Regions from separate parts of the Butyrivibrio sp. AE3003 genome, predicted to be linked through region 1. Evidence: predicted binding sites of a transcription regulator. Region 1 holds the regulator's gene; each other region holds the start of a gene.
The links. The regulator HrcA, encoded in region 1, represses chaperone genes, less so after heat shock. The targets are predictions, from matches to a motif close to TGTTAGCACTCNNNNNNNNNGAGTGCTAACA.

Region 1 (4,001 bases):
AAAAGATACAGGCTGACAAGTGCGTACCATATGTGATAACCGGCTTTGCGGTGTTATGTAACTTGATTGTAGCGGTCTTATGCAAGTTTGATGTGACTAACGAGGATGTACTTGCATTATACGGAAAAAACGGAGTGAATCTATATTTTTTCATCGGTATAAATACGCTTGTTGGGCTCTTTTGCGCGATGTTTGTCGGATACATGATTTTGACAAAAGAATATATAAATGATACCTGGGATCTTCTGATGACAAAACTGTTTGACGGCAAGAAACTTGTTGTGGCCAAATTCATCGTATTTATGCTGTATCAGAGCATCTACATACTTTTTTCTATTGTTTTATACATTCCGATTTCAAAGCTCTTAATTCGCGCAGATATAGATTTCAGAATGCTTGGAAGTGTTCTGATCATAGTTTTTTTCATAAATGCATTCTGTTATATACTTCAATACTGTATTCAACTATATGTCAAAAATTTCCCCATAGCCGTTGTATCAGGACTTCTGCTTATCTACATCCTCGGATCGATCAGAAAAATCGTGCATATTGCAAATTACATCGGAACGGTTGCCGGAACGTACGCATTTGAATCCGGAAATGTATATAATGCAAAGTTCCTTGCTACATCCTCATTACTGAATGTTGCAATCGGCGCTACTTTTGTATATATAAGTGGGAAAAAGTTCTACTCATAGGAGGGAACATGGATTATTTAAGATTTGAACTAAGAAAAATTAAAGGTTCCGGGATACTCGTAATCGGAGTTGTTCTGACAATCCTGTCTGTTTTGTTTCAGGGATATTTGGGGCTCATGGTAAAAGAAATAACATGCGATATCATACATGTTACTGCGATGGATCTTTTTTCGACCCTTATTTTCCCTATATTTATATCAGTTGTGGTTTCGGAGAGCTTCTCTATAGAAGAGACAAATTGTGGAATCGCAAATTCTTATTTCACTAATATTTCAATAAAAAAGATCTATACGATGAAACTTTTGACTGTCAGACTTATAAATCTTTTTTATTTCATATTGGCAACTGCGATAACCATGATATTTGTTGCCCTAAAAGGCGGAAATCCTTTGCTTACTCTGTTAAAAGAGTGGAAGTGGCTCGCTCTCTCGTTGTTGACTATATTTACACTGATAAATATAGTCGGACTTTTTATCATATTGTTCAAAAGCCGTCTCTGTTCAATGCTGATATCTGTTATAGCAACCATTCTAGCCAGTGTACTTAATCCACTTGGAATATCCTGGCTCAACCCATGGTATGGCTTCGAACACGCTCTTTTTTACAGGGGACTTAGCCACCTTGCCATAACCTACATGATAACCCTTTTTGTACTAAGTGATTTTCTTATAAAAAAGAAAATCCAAGTAATTCCCAACCTTCTGGAAACCATGGTCTAATCATTATTTCAAATTATGTACTTCAGGAATCTATACATTCTTGAACATGAAGTTCAAGAATGCATCAACCAAGCCAATTAAAATCGACTTCGGCGATGGGGCTTGGTTGACTCTTGAATCACTTTCTCACGAAATCTGCAGCAAGTGCGGATTTCTGTAGTTTCATCTAAGATATCATATACTATAAAGAAGCACTTTATTTAGTAGTGGTTTTCCATAACCAGCCGGGACTTGAAGGCATATGTTCGAAAATGTGCAGATCTCGGACGAGCAAGATGATTTTCGAATTTTCCAAGAAACGGGAATGCCGACTTCTCTGAGCAACGTCGAAAGGAGGCATTCCCGTTTCTTGGAAAATTATGAAAATCACTGCGCAGCCGAACACAAGCATTTTTGAACATATGCCTTCAAGTCCCGGCGTCATGTAAGCCACCACTTTATATACTTTTTAGAAAAGGTATGTTGACATTAATGGTCCGGAGTGATAATTTATGATACAGAAGATGTTAGCACTCAAGTCAAGTGAGTGCTAACACATGAGAAAACAGTTACCGTCCAATGAATTTAACCGGTGAATACATAGGAAGGTGGACACTTTGGAATTAGACGAGAGAAAAAGAAAAATACTTCATGCGATAGTCAGAAATTATCTTGAGACAGGCGAACCTGTGGGAAGCCGTACGATTTCCAAGTACACGGATCTTAATCTGAGTTCCGCTACTATAAGGAATGAGATGGCAGATCTCGAGGAGATGGGACTTATCATTCAGCCTCACACTTCTGCGGGACGTATTCCTTCCGATCAGGGCTACCGTGTCTATGTAGATGAGATGCTTCGAGACAAAGAGCAGGAAGTAGAGAACATGAAAGAGATGCTTCTCGATAAAGAAGAGAAGCTTGAGACACTTCTTAAGAAGGTTGCCAAGACACTGGCTGTTGATACCAACTATGCGACAATGATTTCGGCGCCTCAGATCAGGAAGAACAAACTTAAATTCATACAGATATCCAAGGTTGATGAAGAACATCTTCTTGCAACCATAGTAATAGAGGGCAATGTCATCAAGAACAAGATTATAAACGTCGAGGAAATGCTTGATGACGCCACGATGTTGAAACTCAACATTTTGCTTAATACCAGACTGGACGGACTTGCGGTTGAAGACATCAACCTCGGACTTATAGCGGCGGTTAAGCAGGAAGCCGGAATACACAGTGAGATCATAGGAAACGTCATTGATGCTGCGGCAGAGTCAATCACGGCGGATGACGATCTTCAGATATATACAAGCGGAACGATGAACATCTTCAAGTATCCGGAACTTACGGACAGTGCCAAAGCGAGTGAGCTGATAAGCACGTTTGAGGATGCCAAAGATCTTAACAGTATCGTTGAGAACACGCTCTCTGCTGATGAAGAAGAGACAGGCATTCAGGTCTATATCGGAAACGAAACTCCGGTTCAGGCGATGAAGGATTGTAGCGTTGTTACCGCAACATACGAACTTGGTGACGGAATGAAAGGTACCGTCGGAATAATCGGCCCTAAGCGAATGGACTACGACAAAGTTATTTCGACACTTAAGAATATGAGATACGCTCTTGATGAACTTTATAGGAAAAAGAGCTAGATGAGGAGGCAAAGTTAAATTGAGCAGTACAGATAAGAAAAAAGTTCACGATAAACCTACAAAGGAAGTGAACGAGCAGGAGAAGGAAGTTCTCGAAGAAATCATTGAAGAGCTTGAAGAGGAAGCTAAAGAGAAGAAGGAAGAAGCTGCCAAAGAGGAAGCCGAGGCCGAGGATAAAGAAGCTTCCGAGGAGAATAACGAAGAGACTTCCGAAGAAGAGACTGACGATAAGAAAAAAGGTCTTTTCAACAAAAAAGAGAAAAAGGATCCTCTTAAGGAAAAGATAGATGAACTCAATGACAGACTTATCAGACAGGTCGCAGAGTTTGATAACTTCAGAAAGAGAACCGACAAAGAGAAAGCTCAGATGTTTGAGCAGGGACAGGGAAGCATCCTTGAGAAACTTCTTCCTGTAATTGACAATTTTGAGCGAGGACTTCAGGCAGTTCCCGAAGATGAGAAAGACGGAGCCTTTGCAGACGGTATGAACAAGATCTACAAACAGCTTATGAAGCAGATGGAAGATCTTGGAGTAACCCCGATTGAAGCTGTGGGAAAAGAATTCGATCCCAACTTCCACAACGCGGTTATGCAGGTGGAAAGCGAGGAATATGAATCCGGAATTGTTGCACAGGAACTTCAAAAGGGATATATGTTCCACGACACCGTGCTCAGACACAGCATGGTTGGTGTTACCCAGTGAGTGGTATAGAAAAAGACAAATCAATATCACTGTATATCAATACGTAAATAATTCAATTTTTATAACGGAGGAAAAGTAGAAATGAGTAAAATTATCGGTATCGACTTAGGTACAACAAATAGCTGCGTAGCAGTTATGGAAGGCGGAAAGCCTACTGTTATCGCTAATGCAGAGGGAGCCAGAACAACACCTTCAATCGTTGCTTTCACAAAGAATGGCGAGAGAATAGTTGGTGAACCCGCTAAGCGTC
Region 2 (4,001 bases), 2.5 Mb from region 1:
GTCCGGATGAAACAGAAACCATGAAGGAGATTAAAAAGCTCCCGATCCAGGATATTATTACGATTCATTCAAATGCGTGTTATGCAGTCGAAAAGGGATTATTTGTAGGTATAAGCAAGGATACCTTAAAGAAGAAGGATGCGCACGCAGTCAGATTTGTTAAGGCAATAGACGTACTTAAGAAGATCATAATAGAAAGGCTTAAGTCAGCGGAATGTCTTTGGACGGTTACAGACAGGATAACTCATTCGCCGTTTATCGATGACGGAAACAGGGTCTGGGTTTTTACGGAAAGAGAGTATGCCGATGAATGTGTCGGTTACTTTATGAAACAGTTCAGAACAACATTTGAAGTAACTGAAATACCTCACAGCGATCTGTTCAGATTCTTTGGTATCTCGGCTTATATGCGCGGAGTAGCGGTTTTTCAGGTAGATATCCTAGCATATTCTGCGATATCTATTAAGAGCGAAGAAATAATCCCGGCGCCGGATTTTAGCAAGACGCCTGCAATAAACCGTCCCGTGATGAATCCGGATTTTTTCCGCTCGGTGGCAAAGTTCCAGGAAGAGCGCCTTTACAGTGCCGATTATGACGGGAAAAAAGAAATGCTTAAGAAGCTTGAAGAAGATATAGTCAAAACATTTCGAAGTGCTTCGTTTCTGGTGCCTGTCAAAGGGATGGACCAGATTGCCAAAAGAATTGATGCAAAGGGTTCGGTGAAAAAGGGGACAAAGATTTCCATTCCCTGCCTTTCCAAAGGAAGCGGAAAGAATGAAACTAACGCAACTCCGGTATTTACCGACTGGGATGAATTTAATAAGGTTTATTCCCAGGAAGAGTGGGGCGGCTGGATCTGGAAAGCATCGGATCTTATGGGCGCGCCTGAAGATATGATTGTTGTTAATTCGGGATCGCTTGGCTTTGAGATGTCCAAGGGCATGATCAGAAAAATGCTCGGACGAAAGAAACTTATGTAAATATTTTAGGTATATAAAACCTCCTGTCATTAGAAGTTGGCAGGAGGTATTATTATGAGCTTTTTTGATGTTTTGACATTCAATTTTGGGAATGCTTTGTATCCGGACTTTCATCTTCGGTATCATTCGTAAGAAGCGTGTTTTTCATATATGAATAGTTGATGAGCCTCTCGGCATACTGCTCCGCGATATTATATGCAAAAGATATCTTTCGGATATTTGAATCAATATCGTGCATTGTTATGTTGATCTTGGCTGCCATCATGCGTACGTAGCTTTTGTTGGCGGGATCAAGCTCCATTTTTTCGAACTTTGTCAGGAGTTCGTTGATCTCTTTTCTGCAGCTCTCAAGTTCTTTTTTATGCGATGTAAGTTCATCATTGATGAATATTATTTTAGTTTCCATAGCATTTTCCAATCTTAGAGACGAAGTTTCTCTACATTTTTGTAAAATATATGTTAATAAAATGATTATAAATAATTTTTTCGAATGATGCAAGAGTTTGTGCCATAAAAGTGGATTATAAGGCTGGAATATTTGCAAATAAAGGAGAATGCCTGACATGGAGTGGCTGAGATTGATAATATTTTACAGTTATGTTAAAATTAACATATATAAAACAGGGCAAACATATAGCAATGTATGGGCGCAAAGTCGTAAATCTTTTATATTTATATAAAGAGATGGTTTGACTGCAAAATAGCGGGTTGATCTGCTGTTTGTGCGGTCTTTTTTGTTAGTTGGGGTTTTTGAAAGGGAGTTGGTTGTATGAAAAAAAGAATTTTGACATGTTTAATGGCAACAGTGCTGATGTTCGCACTTTCCGGATGTGATGAGCTACCTGAAATAGAGGGACTGCCCGAAATCGAGGGATTACCGGATATAGAGGAAGTATCCGATATAGGTGAATTTGTTGAGTCTTTTATCAATGATGAAAAGGACATTGACATAGAAGGGTTATTTAGTGAAAGCAGCTCGGAAGAATCATCCGATGGAGCTTCGGGAGAAGAATCGGCTACGGAAGCAACTTCCGAGGAACCTGAGCTTCCTGCCGGTTCTTTTGAATACAACGGAAAAGTTGCTTCAATAAATGATGATATTGAAACGATACTGAGCGTTATCAGTACGGAAGATAATCAGACGGGCGATAATTCCGGAAATATCTATTATATTGATACCGATAGAATGATTCTTTTCACTGAAGAGGTCGATGGGGTTAAAAAGCCTGCACAGCTTACGGTTCATGATGAGAACTTAAAGACTTCCAAAGGCATTTCCGTCGGAAGTACGGAAGAAGAATTAAGAGCCGCTTACGGAGAGCCTTCAAGTGAAGCTGATGAGGGAAGCCATATCATGAATTATGATTTCAAGGACTGCGGAATCACGTTTGCAGTGGATGATAAGATTGTTGCGATTACGTATTTTAAGCCATAAAAAAGTATATGATGCAAAAGAGAGAAAAAAAGAGAATATGAAAGAAAAAACGCGAATATAATAAATATGGTATTATATTCGCGTTTGCACATATAAAGCGAAGTCACTAATATATGTTCTTAGAGGTTAGCACTCAACTTAAAAGAGTGCTAACAATTAAAAAGATTATTCAAACCATCATATAAAGGAGGCATTTGTAATGAAATTACAACCACTTGCAGACAGAGTTGTATTAAAGCAGCTTGAAGCAGAAGAGACAACAAAATCAGGAATCGTACTTCCCGGAGCAGAGAAGGAGAAGCCTCAGCAGGCAGAAGTTATCGCTGTCGGACCCGGTGGAGTAGTTGACGGTAAAGAAGTTACTATGCAGGTTAAGAAGGGTGACAATGTTATCTATTCAAAATATGCCGGAACAGAAGTAAAGCTTGATGATGTAACATATATTATTGTTAAGCAGAACGATATACTTGCTATCATTAAATAATCAAACACATTCGGAGGATAAATAAATGGCAAAGACAATTAAGTACGGCGCAGACGCCCGCACAGCTATGGTGGAAGGCGTTAATAAGCTTGCAGATACAGTCAGAGTTACAATCGGACCTAAGGGTAGAAACGTAGTTCTTGATAAATCATACGGTGCACCTACAATCACAAACGACGGTGTTACAATTGCAAAAGAGATCGAGCTTGAAGATGCTTATGAGAACATGGGCGCTCAGCTTGTAAAAGAAGTTGCTACAAAGACAAACGATGTAGCAGGTGACGGAACAACAACAGCTACAGTTCTTGCACAGGCAATGATCAATGAAGGTGTTAAGAATCTTGCTGCAGGTGCTAACCCCATCGTACTCAGAAAGGGTATGAAGAAGGCTACAGAGTGCGCTGTAGAAGCAATCGGAAAGATGGCTACAAAGGTTAAGGGCAAGGATCAGATCATGAGAGTTGCCGCTGTTTCATCTGGAGATGATGAAGTAGGACAGATGATCGCTGACGCTATGGAGAAGGTTTCAAACGACGGCGTTATCACAATCGAAGAGTCAAAGACAATGCAGACTGAGCTTGACCTTGTAGAAGGAATGCAGTTTGACAGAGGATATATCTCAGCTTACATGGCTACAGATATGGACAAGATGGAAGCAAATCTTGAAGATCCTTATGTTCTTATCACAGATAAGAAGATTTCAAACATTCAGGATATCCTCCCTCTTCTTGAGCAGATCGTTAAGACAGGATCTAAGCTCCTTATCATTGCCGAGGATGTAGACGGTGAGGCTCTTACAACACTTATCGTTAACAAGCTTCGCGGAACATTCAATGTAGTAGCGGTTAAGGCTCCCGGATACGGTGACAGAAGAAAAGCTATGCTTGAGGATATCGCAATCCTTACAGGTGGTAAGGTTATTTCTTCAGACCTTGGCCTTGAGCTTAAGGATACAACACTTGATGACCTCGGAAGAGCTAAGAGCATCAAGGTAGAAAAAGAGAAGACAACAATCGTTGACGGTCTTGGAGAGAAAGATGAGATCGCAGCAAGAGTTGCTCAGATCAAGAAGCAGATTGAAGATACAACATCTGATTTCGAT
Region 3 (4,001 bases), 150 kb from region 1:
AAGGCTGATAACGATGACAGAATTGCCGCTGATAGAAATGATTCCTCAAAGAATGGTTATGTTTCCGATAAGAAAGGAATTCTGTGTTGGGGAAGAGCGTTTGGATGGCTTATCATGGGAGCAAGCGTAAATGCTGCACTTGGTAAATCGGATGAAGAGTCTTTTTCACAATTTAAAAGTCTGTGTGAGTCGGCACTTAAGTACCAAAGAGCAGACGGCGGCTGGAGCTGGCAGTTGCAGGCTCTAGACGGACATATCGATCTGTCCGCAACGGGAATGATAGCTTATGCACTTGGATATGCAGTTAACAACGATGTTTTCGGTGAAGCAGATCTTCCGGATAAGATAAGAGCTGCGCTCAAGAAGGCAGAAGAGTGCATTTATGCTCATTCGGATAAGGGAATCGTACTTGATGCACTCAGCTCCTGCGATGATTTTGCGGTGCATTATCAGACCTACGGAAATAATCCCTGGGGGCAGGGAGCCGCTTTGGCGGCGCTTTCCGTAATTCGTTAAAAGAAAGTATATGGAGGAAATGCTATTTGTTTTAGCGTTTCTTCTTTTTTGTATAATTTTTTGCTATTGTCATGAAGAAGATATGATGGTATACTTCATGTAGTAATCAATACTACATCAAAAGTTATTAGTATCAACTTGTTGGGAGGTACACCATGAATACTAAGGAATTAAAGAAATTCTTCAAGGAGCATCTCGTTCCTTCGAAATTATATAAAGTTGGAGGACATCACAAAAATCGTGTATGTCTTGATAAAACAGAAAACGGATGGGCTGTTTTTTTTTCAGGATAAGAAGGAGAGAATCGGGGTTATAAACTTCCCTGACGAGGCTTCCGCATGTGACAAAATGAAGGAAGAACTCCGCAAGATGATGGAGCAGCTCTACGGAGTAACATGGGCTCCTGCAAGATAATTAAATAATATTGATTCTTATATTGTTGGATGTCAAAATAGATTTTGGCATCCATATTTTTTTATTGAATAAAAAATGTTTTTTATATAGAGAAGGTGAAAAGCTATGAGAAAGACGTCTGCTTTATATAGTGCAGTTGCGGTTCAGGCAATCATGTATATCGCATTGGGCTCATTTGGAATTATGTCGTTAACGAATCTGAGCTACAGAGGTTTTGTTGTTGCGGCAATTTGGGCTGTGATCTTTGCCAATATTTTTATATGGGGCGGTGCTGAATCTCAATACATAATAAAAATGACTGCTATCTGTACTGTGGCATGGATGGCGATATGGACATTTACAGAGTACTTTGTTGCCGGATTTTTTTATAATATCTCTGATTCCGCATGCTATGTGTTTTATGGATTTGAGTGTCTTACGTGCTTTGGAAGTGTGTTTTTGATTGCTGCCAAGCATACAGGTAAGAAGAGTGGAAAAAATCTTTTTATTATATTGGCAATGCTACTTGCAGTAGCCTGTTATATAATTGCGACAGCTCAGGTGATCAAGATATTTCCGGACTATTTGCCCGGAGAATCGCCGCTTGATATTATGTCCGGGAAAGCAACTACGCAGTCTATGTTAGATGTTATAACAGGTGGAGTTACTATGCCAAGACACGATATGATGATAAAGATTAATGCGATATTTTATGCTGTAGAGAGCATTTTACTTATATCTCTTTTTTCTGGTGAAAAAGCTTTATGCAAAAATACAAAATAGTCTTTTTAATGCATATTCTCTATGTTAAAATACGATTACAGGTTGGCTGTGAGTATTTATCCACAAATAAAATGGAAAAGGAGATTAAAATATGGCAAATTTAGAACCCAGAAAAAATGAACTTAAAGGAACAGAGACAGAAAAGAATTTGCTTGCTGCATTTGCAGGTGAGTCTCAGGCAAGGAATAAATATACATATTTTGCTTCAAAGGCAAAAAAAGACGGCTATGTTCAGATCAGTAAGATCTTTGAAGAGACAGCCAATAACGAGAAAGAGCATGCCAAGATGTGGTACAAGATTCTTACCGGAATCGGTTCAACAGTAGAAAACCTCAAGGAAGCAGCAGAAGGAGAGTCATACGAGTGGCAGGAGATGTACCCTTCTTTCGCAGCTAAAGCACGTGAGGAAGGCTTTAATGATATCGCATTTCTTTTTGAAAAGGTTGCTGAAATTGAGAAAGAGCATGAGCAGAGATATAAAAAGCTCCTTGAGAATATCGAGAAAGATCTTGTATTCTCATCAGACGGCGATTCTATCTGGATCTGCTCAAATTGCGGTCATATCGTAGTAGGACCTAAGGCTCCCGAGATGTGCCCTGTTTGTAATCATCCCAAGAGCTACTTCGAGAAGAAGGCTGAGAATTATTGATCGGATAGTCTGACTGATTCGATATTCGTATAAGTTAATATTTATTCAGGATAAAGAGCTTTTGCAGAGATTTAATAAGTCTTTGCAAAAGCTTTTTCTATTGAATGGGAATTAATATTTTTTTTATAAATAAGTACTTGATTTTTTGTTCTAGTTGTTCTATAACATACTTGTAAAGAAAATTAGCAGCCAAGAGATGAGAGTGCTAATACATCATCTCAGGTTGCACAAACTACTACAACAAAAATTTTTTATAAAAGGAGTGATGACTTATGTTGATGCCTATGTTATGGAGTAACAATAATTTGTTTGACGAGATGGATGACTTCTTTGGTGGCAGATTATTCGGTGACATGTATGATTCCGGACTTATTGAGAAGAACTTCGAGCCGGCATCAGGTCTTATGAAGACTGACGTCATCGAGAAAGATAACAGTTATCAGCTTGAAGCCGAGCTTCCGGGATTTAACAAGGAAGATATCAATATCGACCTTAAGAACGAAGTGCTTACCATCAGTGCTACACATAATGAGAACAAGGATGAGAAGAATGAGAACGGCAAGTACATCCGTCGTGAGAGAAGAAGCTCTTCGTACCAGAGATCCTTCCGTACACCGGGACTTAAACCTGAAGATATCATAGCTCAGTACAAGAACGGTGTTCTTACGGTCAACATCCCCAAGAAGGAAGCTATTCCAGAGAAAGAGGAGGCTGTGAAGATCGAGGTTAAGGATTGATTATAAGAAGTAATAAATATCCCGGCATTCTATGATTCAAATAGAATGCCGGGATATTTTATGGAGTGCGAACAACTATTTTATTCGCCTGAATAAGTTCTTGTATAGTAAATTGAGCATGATTTCTTTGTGATAAAAAGAATAGTTAATGCAGCTAAAAATGCGATTGTAGCTTCGAAGCTTATGAAGCTTACAATAAGCGCAAGGATCAGAAGAACAATTGCGGTAAATTCAACTGCGGATTTGCCGGATAATGATTCAATCTGACATAAACGTTCATCGTTGAGCTCATTGTAGATTCTAATAAGCTTTTTTTCATCTTTAAGAGCATTTATATATTTAGAAATCTGATAAACGCATACTATTTCTATGGCGATAACCATTCCGACCACAAAACCCTGCATAAAATCAGCATGCCCTGATTTTGCATAAAGCGAAGCTATAGATGGTCTTTGGGAAATAATGAGTAAAGCGCTACTTAAAAATGCCACTAATGCATATGCAGTGATTTTTTTCTTTATTGATGCTTTGATTCTTTCTTTTCCGGTGTTAGTCATAAGTTTTCATCCTCCAAGCTGCTGAAATCAAATACTTCTTCAATTGTCATGTTAAAATGGTGCGCTATCTTATATGCCAGTCCCAATGAAGCAGTGTATTTGCCAACTTCAATGGAAGTAATTGTCTGTCTGGTTGTTCCGACAATGTCGGCAAGTTCTGATTGTGATAGCTTATTTGCTTTTCGCAATTCTTTTATTTTGTTCTTCATTGATACCTCATTACTTTTTGCCAAGCTCGCTTTGCATATTTAGCATAGTCTACTTTGCATAAAATGTCAAGCATACTTTGCAAAAAACTTTCTCATGAGTAAAATCGGTACTTATGACTTAATGAAGGCAAGCATGTTCGAAATCACGATTTTTCCA
Region 4 (4,001 bases), 390 kb from region 1:
ACTTATTGCTTATGTATTCTTAAGCAGAAGGATTCAGGACAGCTTCATTGCCGGCGCGGTTAAGGGTTGATGTGAGCTTATAATTTAATATTGAATTTCGAGACTCGGCATCTTATGATGGCGAGTCTTTTTGCTAATAGAACGAAAAAATGGTATCTTTTTATAGAGCGTTTATTGATATTTATATTTTTCAATATGAAATTATTAATATTGGTATGGGAAAAAATATGATCGATCAGGTTGGGGATAAGTTAAAAAAAACTACGCTTTCGTCAAGCTTTAGAAGCACCATGATTGGCATTGTAATGATAGTTTTTGTGTCTTTTTTGATCTCGACATATATCATTACGGAAAAAGAACGCAAAGCATATGTAATAAGAGAATCAGAAAGTGTGCTTAAAGCTCTTTCCAATAATATAAGTTCCGATCTTAAGAACTATATGGATGTTTCGAGGCTTGTTATAACGGACAGAAGACTTGTCACCTTTCTTAAAGCGGATTTAAGTGCTGTCGATGAAAATATGACAAATGATGCCAGATACGGAATGATGGATATATTGAACGCGGCAGAAGGCGTGGATTCTGTTATGGCATTTAGAGAAGACGAGAAAATGGTCTCAACCAACAGAATTTCCTATGAGTATGATGATACGCTTATGAATTCGAGGGAGTGGAGAGATACCATATATTCCAACGAAGGAAGAGCAACCGTTACTCTGAATTGTGGCGGTGTTGCGAGGAGAATCGACGATAAGCCGCTGGTTACGATTGAGAGGGCGATAAATGACATCAATTCACAGAAGCGTATCGGAATAATGATGATGAACATATCGTCAAATGTTTTTCAGGATATGCTCAATCAGCTACGCTATGATAATATTTGTATCCTTGGCGCAGATGGATGTTTTATCGCAGGAAACGAGGAATATTTGAATTATTACAGTCCCGGTTTTGCGGTTGGCGGGATAAGGAATAAGAATATCAAAGTAGATAACAAGCGCATGCTTTTATCGGCATGCTGTGTTGATAATTATCCGATCGTTATAATGAGAGTATCAAAGTATGGAACAGAGGGCATACCGTATGGAATCCTGTATGTTCTGATGGTTCTTTTGCTCGTGTTTGTTGTTTTGGCGATTCACATGGGATTCTTTATCAAGACCGATATAACGGATCCCATATACAAGCTTTCCGAATCAATGGAAAAAAATAAGAGGACGGGTGACCTTAAGACTATTGATATTGATATGCCTTCAAGCGAGCTTGAAATGCTTAAGGACGATTACAATAATCTTATCGATCACGTCAACGAGCTTATCGGTACTTTGATCGAAAAGGAGAAGACTCTTCAGCGAGCTGAGATGAGAGTCTTGCAGGAACAGATCAAGCCACATTTTTTGTACAATTCTCTTGAAACAATAGGTTTTCTTGCACTTGATGCGGGAGCGGTCAAGGTGCACGATTCACTTGAGGTACTCGGAAGTTTTTACAGAAATTTCCTGAGCAAGGGAGACAGGGTTATACCTCTTTCAAGGGAAGTGCAGATAGTTAAGGATTACCTGGCGCTTCAGAAGTTGCGCTACGGAGATATTTTTGAAGATGAGTATGATATAGATGAAAAGACAAATAAGTTTATTCTGCCAAAGCTGATACTTCAGCCGCTTGTGGAAAACAGTATATATCATGGCATCAGGATGAAAGGTGAGAAGGGAAGTATTAAAATAAGTTCTAAGCTTGAAGATGGTTTTCTTCATTTGAAAGTTCGTGACACAGGTGTTGGAATGACACAGGATCAGATTGACAAGATCTTGCACTCAGACAGAAATTTTAAAGGAGAGATTGAGGGCGAGAGTTTCGGGCTGTGGGGAACCATTGAAAGAATCAGGATTTATTGCGGAAGTAACGATGTTGTCAGGATTGACAGCGAAGTAGGGGAATACACTGAGATAGAGTTTATTATCTCGGAAGAAATGGCAATAAGGGGCGTAAGTGATGGACAGAAAATATAGGGTTATGATAATAGATGATGAGGAGTCGGCTCGGAAGCTTATGCGTGCAGCGATAAATTGGGGAGAGCTGGGCATGGAAGTTGTCGGAGAAGCGGCAAGCGGCATAGAAGCAATAAATGTTATTGACGACCTTAAGCCGGATATAGCATTTGTTGATATTTCAATGCCTTTCATGGACGGAATAGAATTTACCCAGACTGCGACGGGGCGATATCCGAATCTTGTAATAATAATAATGACAGCGATAAACCAGTTCGAGTATGCAAGGAGATGCGTAAGCCTTCCGGTATTTGACTATATGCTTAAGCCTATGGTCAGAACAGAGATTACAAAGGTCCTTGAGAGGGCAAAAAAGATGCTTGATGCATCAAACGATACATGGGAAGAACCAAAGAGCGAACCTGTTGTATTGTCTGCAGAAGAGAACAATACGACCGAACTGATAAAAAAATACGTTGAGGACAACTTTGCTGATTCAAAGCTAAATCTCGCATACATAGCACAGTACTTTGGATTTAGTGCAAGTTATCTCTCACGAAAATTCAAGCAGGAGACCGGCAGCAACTTCATCGAATACCTCACAGACCTCCGCATGAAAAAAGCCATGCAGATAGCCAGAGCCAACGTTAAGATGTATCAGGCTGCCGCCGAAGTCGGCATTCCCGATCCCAACTACTTCAGCCGCTGCTTCAAAAAATACGCCGGAATGAGCTACTCCGAGTACGTCTCCTCCAAATACGAATAAACTAAGTGCATCGTTCACAGCATCGCCATTTACAGACTACCACACATGCATCTGTGCGGCGGTGCCTGTGTGGCAGGCTGTAAATGGCGAGGATTGAATCGATGCAGGCTTGTTAGCACTCATGTTTGGTGAGTGCTAATTTTTTATTGACTTTTGCGAGTGGGGGAATTAAACTTTTATTTGTACGGTGGAGGGAGACTGAGACTGTGCATATACTGAAATGATGCAAAGGAGTGAGAGTTATGGCTTCAAAAAAAGGTAATCTTTCAATCAATAGCGAGAATATGTTTCCGATAATAAAGAAATGGCTTTATTCGGATCATGACATTTTTTACAGGGAAGTAATTTCAAATGCCTGCGATGCGGTTACGAAGATCCGCAAGATGGATATGATGGGCGAGTATGAACTTCCTGAAGGTTTTAAGCCCCGTGTTGATGTGGTGCTCAATGATAAAGATAAGACTATTAAGATTACGGATAACGGAATCGGTATGACAGCCGAGGAAGTTGAAGAGTATATCAATCAGGTGGCTTTTTCGGGAGCGACCGATTTCCTTAACAAGTATAAAGATAAAGCTAATGCAGATCAGATCATAGGACATTTCGGACTTGGTTTCTACTCAACATTTATGGTGTCTGATTCTGTTGATATCGATACACTTTCATATAAGTCAGATGCAGCGTCTGTTCACTGGACATGCGACGGCGGCTCTGATTTTGAGATGTCTGACGGAGAAAAGAAAGAGGTAGGAACTACAATTACCTTACATCTGTCGGATGACTGCCTTGAGTTCTGCAATGAGTACAAGGCAAGAGAAGTTATAGAAAAATACTGCTCATTCATGCCTTATGACATTTATCTTTCAAGAGAGAATGAAGAGGGAACAGAGACAATCAAGGCAAGCGAGAAGCTTGATTCGGATGTTGTGATAGAAGAAGTACATCCCGAGAAGAAAGAGGGCGAGGACAAAGAGCCTGAGCTCGAGTACAAGATTAAGAGAAGACCTCAGCTTCTTAACGATACACATCCCCTTTGGGCTAAGACTCCCAAGGATTGTACAAATGAGGAGTATCTTGAGTTCTACAGAAAGGTGTTCCGCGATTATAAGGAGCCTCTTTTCTGGATCCACCTTAACATGGATTATCCGTTTAACTTAAAGGGTATCCTTTATTTCCCTAAGATCAACATGGAGTTTGAGTCAATCGAGGGAACAATCAAGCTTTACAATAACCAGGTATTTATCGCG

Region 2: CD00_RS0102485 (co-chaperone GroES) is a predicted target of HrcA. The motif match lies at 2,540-2,570, and genes of this name have one in related genera.
Region 3: CD00_RS0114910 (Hsp20/alpha crystallin family protein) is a predicted target of HrcA. The motif match lies at 2,522-2,552, and genes of this name have one in related genera.
Region 4: htpG (molecular chaperone HtpG) is a predicted target of HrcA. The motif match lies at 2,865-2,895, and genes of this name have one in related genera.

Annotation. Positions count from the first base shown of each region.
Region 1 is NZ_JMLX01000001.1:2,956,949-2,960,949, forward strand. Features, by position in the region: gene CD00_RS0114200 (ABC transporter permease) at 1-698, shown strand, start outside; gene CD00_RS0114205 (ABC transporter permease) at 707-1,417, shown strand; gene hrcA (heat-inducible transcriptional repressor HrcA) at 2,014-3,048, shown strand; gene grpE (nucleotide exchange factor GrpE) at 3,068-3,751, shown strand; gene dnaK (molecular chaperone DnaK) at 3,833-4,001, shown strand, end outside.
Region 2 is NZ_JMLX01000001.1:504,650-508,650, forward strand. Features, by position in the region: gene CD00_RS0102470 (SseB family protein) at 1-980, shown strand, start outside; gene CD00_RS0102475 (hypothetical protein) at 1,060-1,386, opposite strand; cyclic di-GMP riboswitch class I at 1,595-1,681, shown strand; gene CD00_RS0102480 (hypothetical protein) at 1,750-2,415, shown strand; gene CD00_RS0102485 (co-chaperone GroES) at 2,615-2,899, shown strand; gene groL (chaperonin GroEL) at 2,925-4,001, shown strand, end outside.
Region 3 is NZ_JMLX01000001.1:3,107,367-3,111,367, forward strand. Features, by position in the region: gene CD00_RS0114885 (glycoside hydrolase family 88 protein) at 1-516, shown strand, start outside; gene CD00_RS0114890 (hypothetical protein) at 766-930, shown strand; gene CD00_RS0114895 (hypothetical protein) at 1,036-1,692, shown strand; gene rbr (rubrerythrin) at 1,784-2,341, shown strand; gene CD00_RS0114910 (Hsp20/alpha crystallin family protein) at 2,620-3,078, shown strand; gene CD00_RS0114915 (hypothetical protein) at 3,159-3,635, opposite strand; gene CD00_RS0114920 (helix-turn-helix transcriptional regulator) at 3,632-3,844, opposite strand.
Region 4 is NZ_JMLX01000001.1:3,346,224-3,350,224, forward strand. Features, by position in the region: gene CD00_RS0116035 (carbohydrate ABC transporter permease) at 1-70, shown strand, start outside; gene CD00_RS19640 (cache domain-containing sensor histidine kinase) at 216-2,009, shown strand; gene CD00_RS0116045 (response regulator transcription factor) at 1,993-2,754, shown strand; gene htpG (molecular chaperone HtpG) at 2,997-4,001, shown strand, end outside.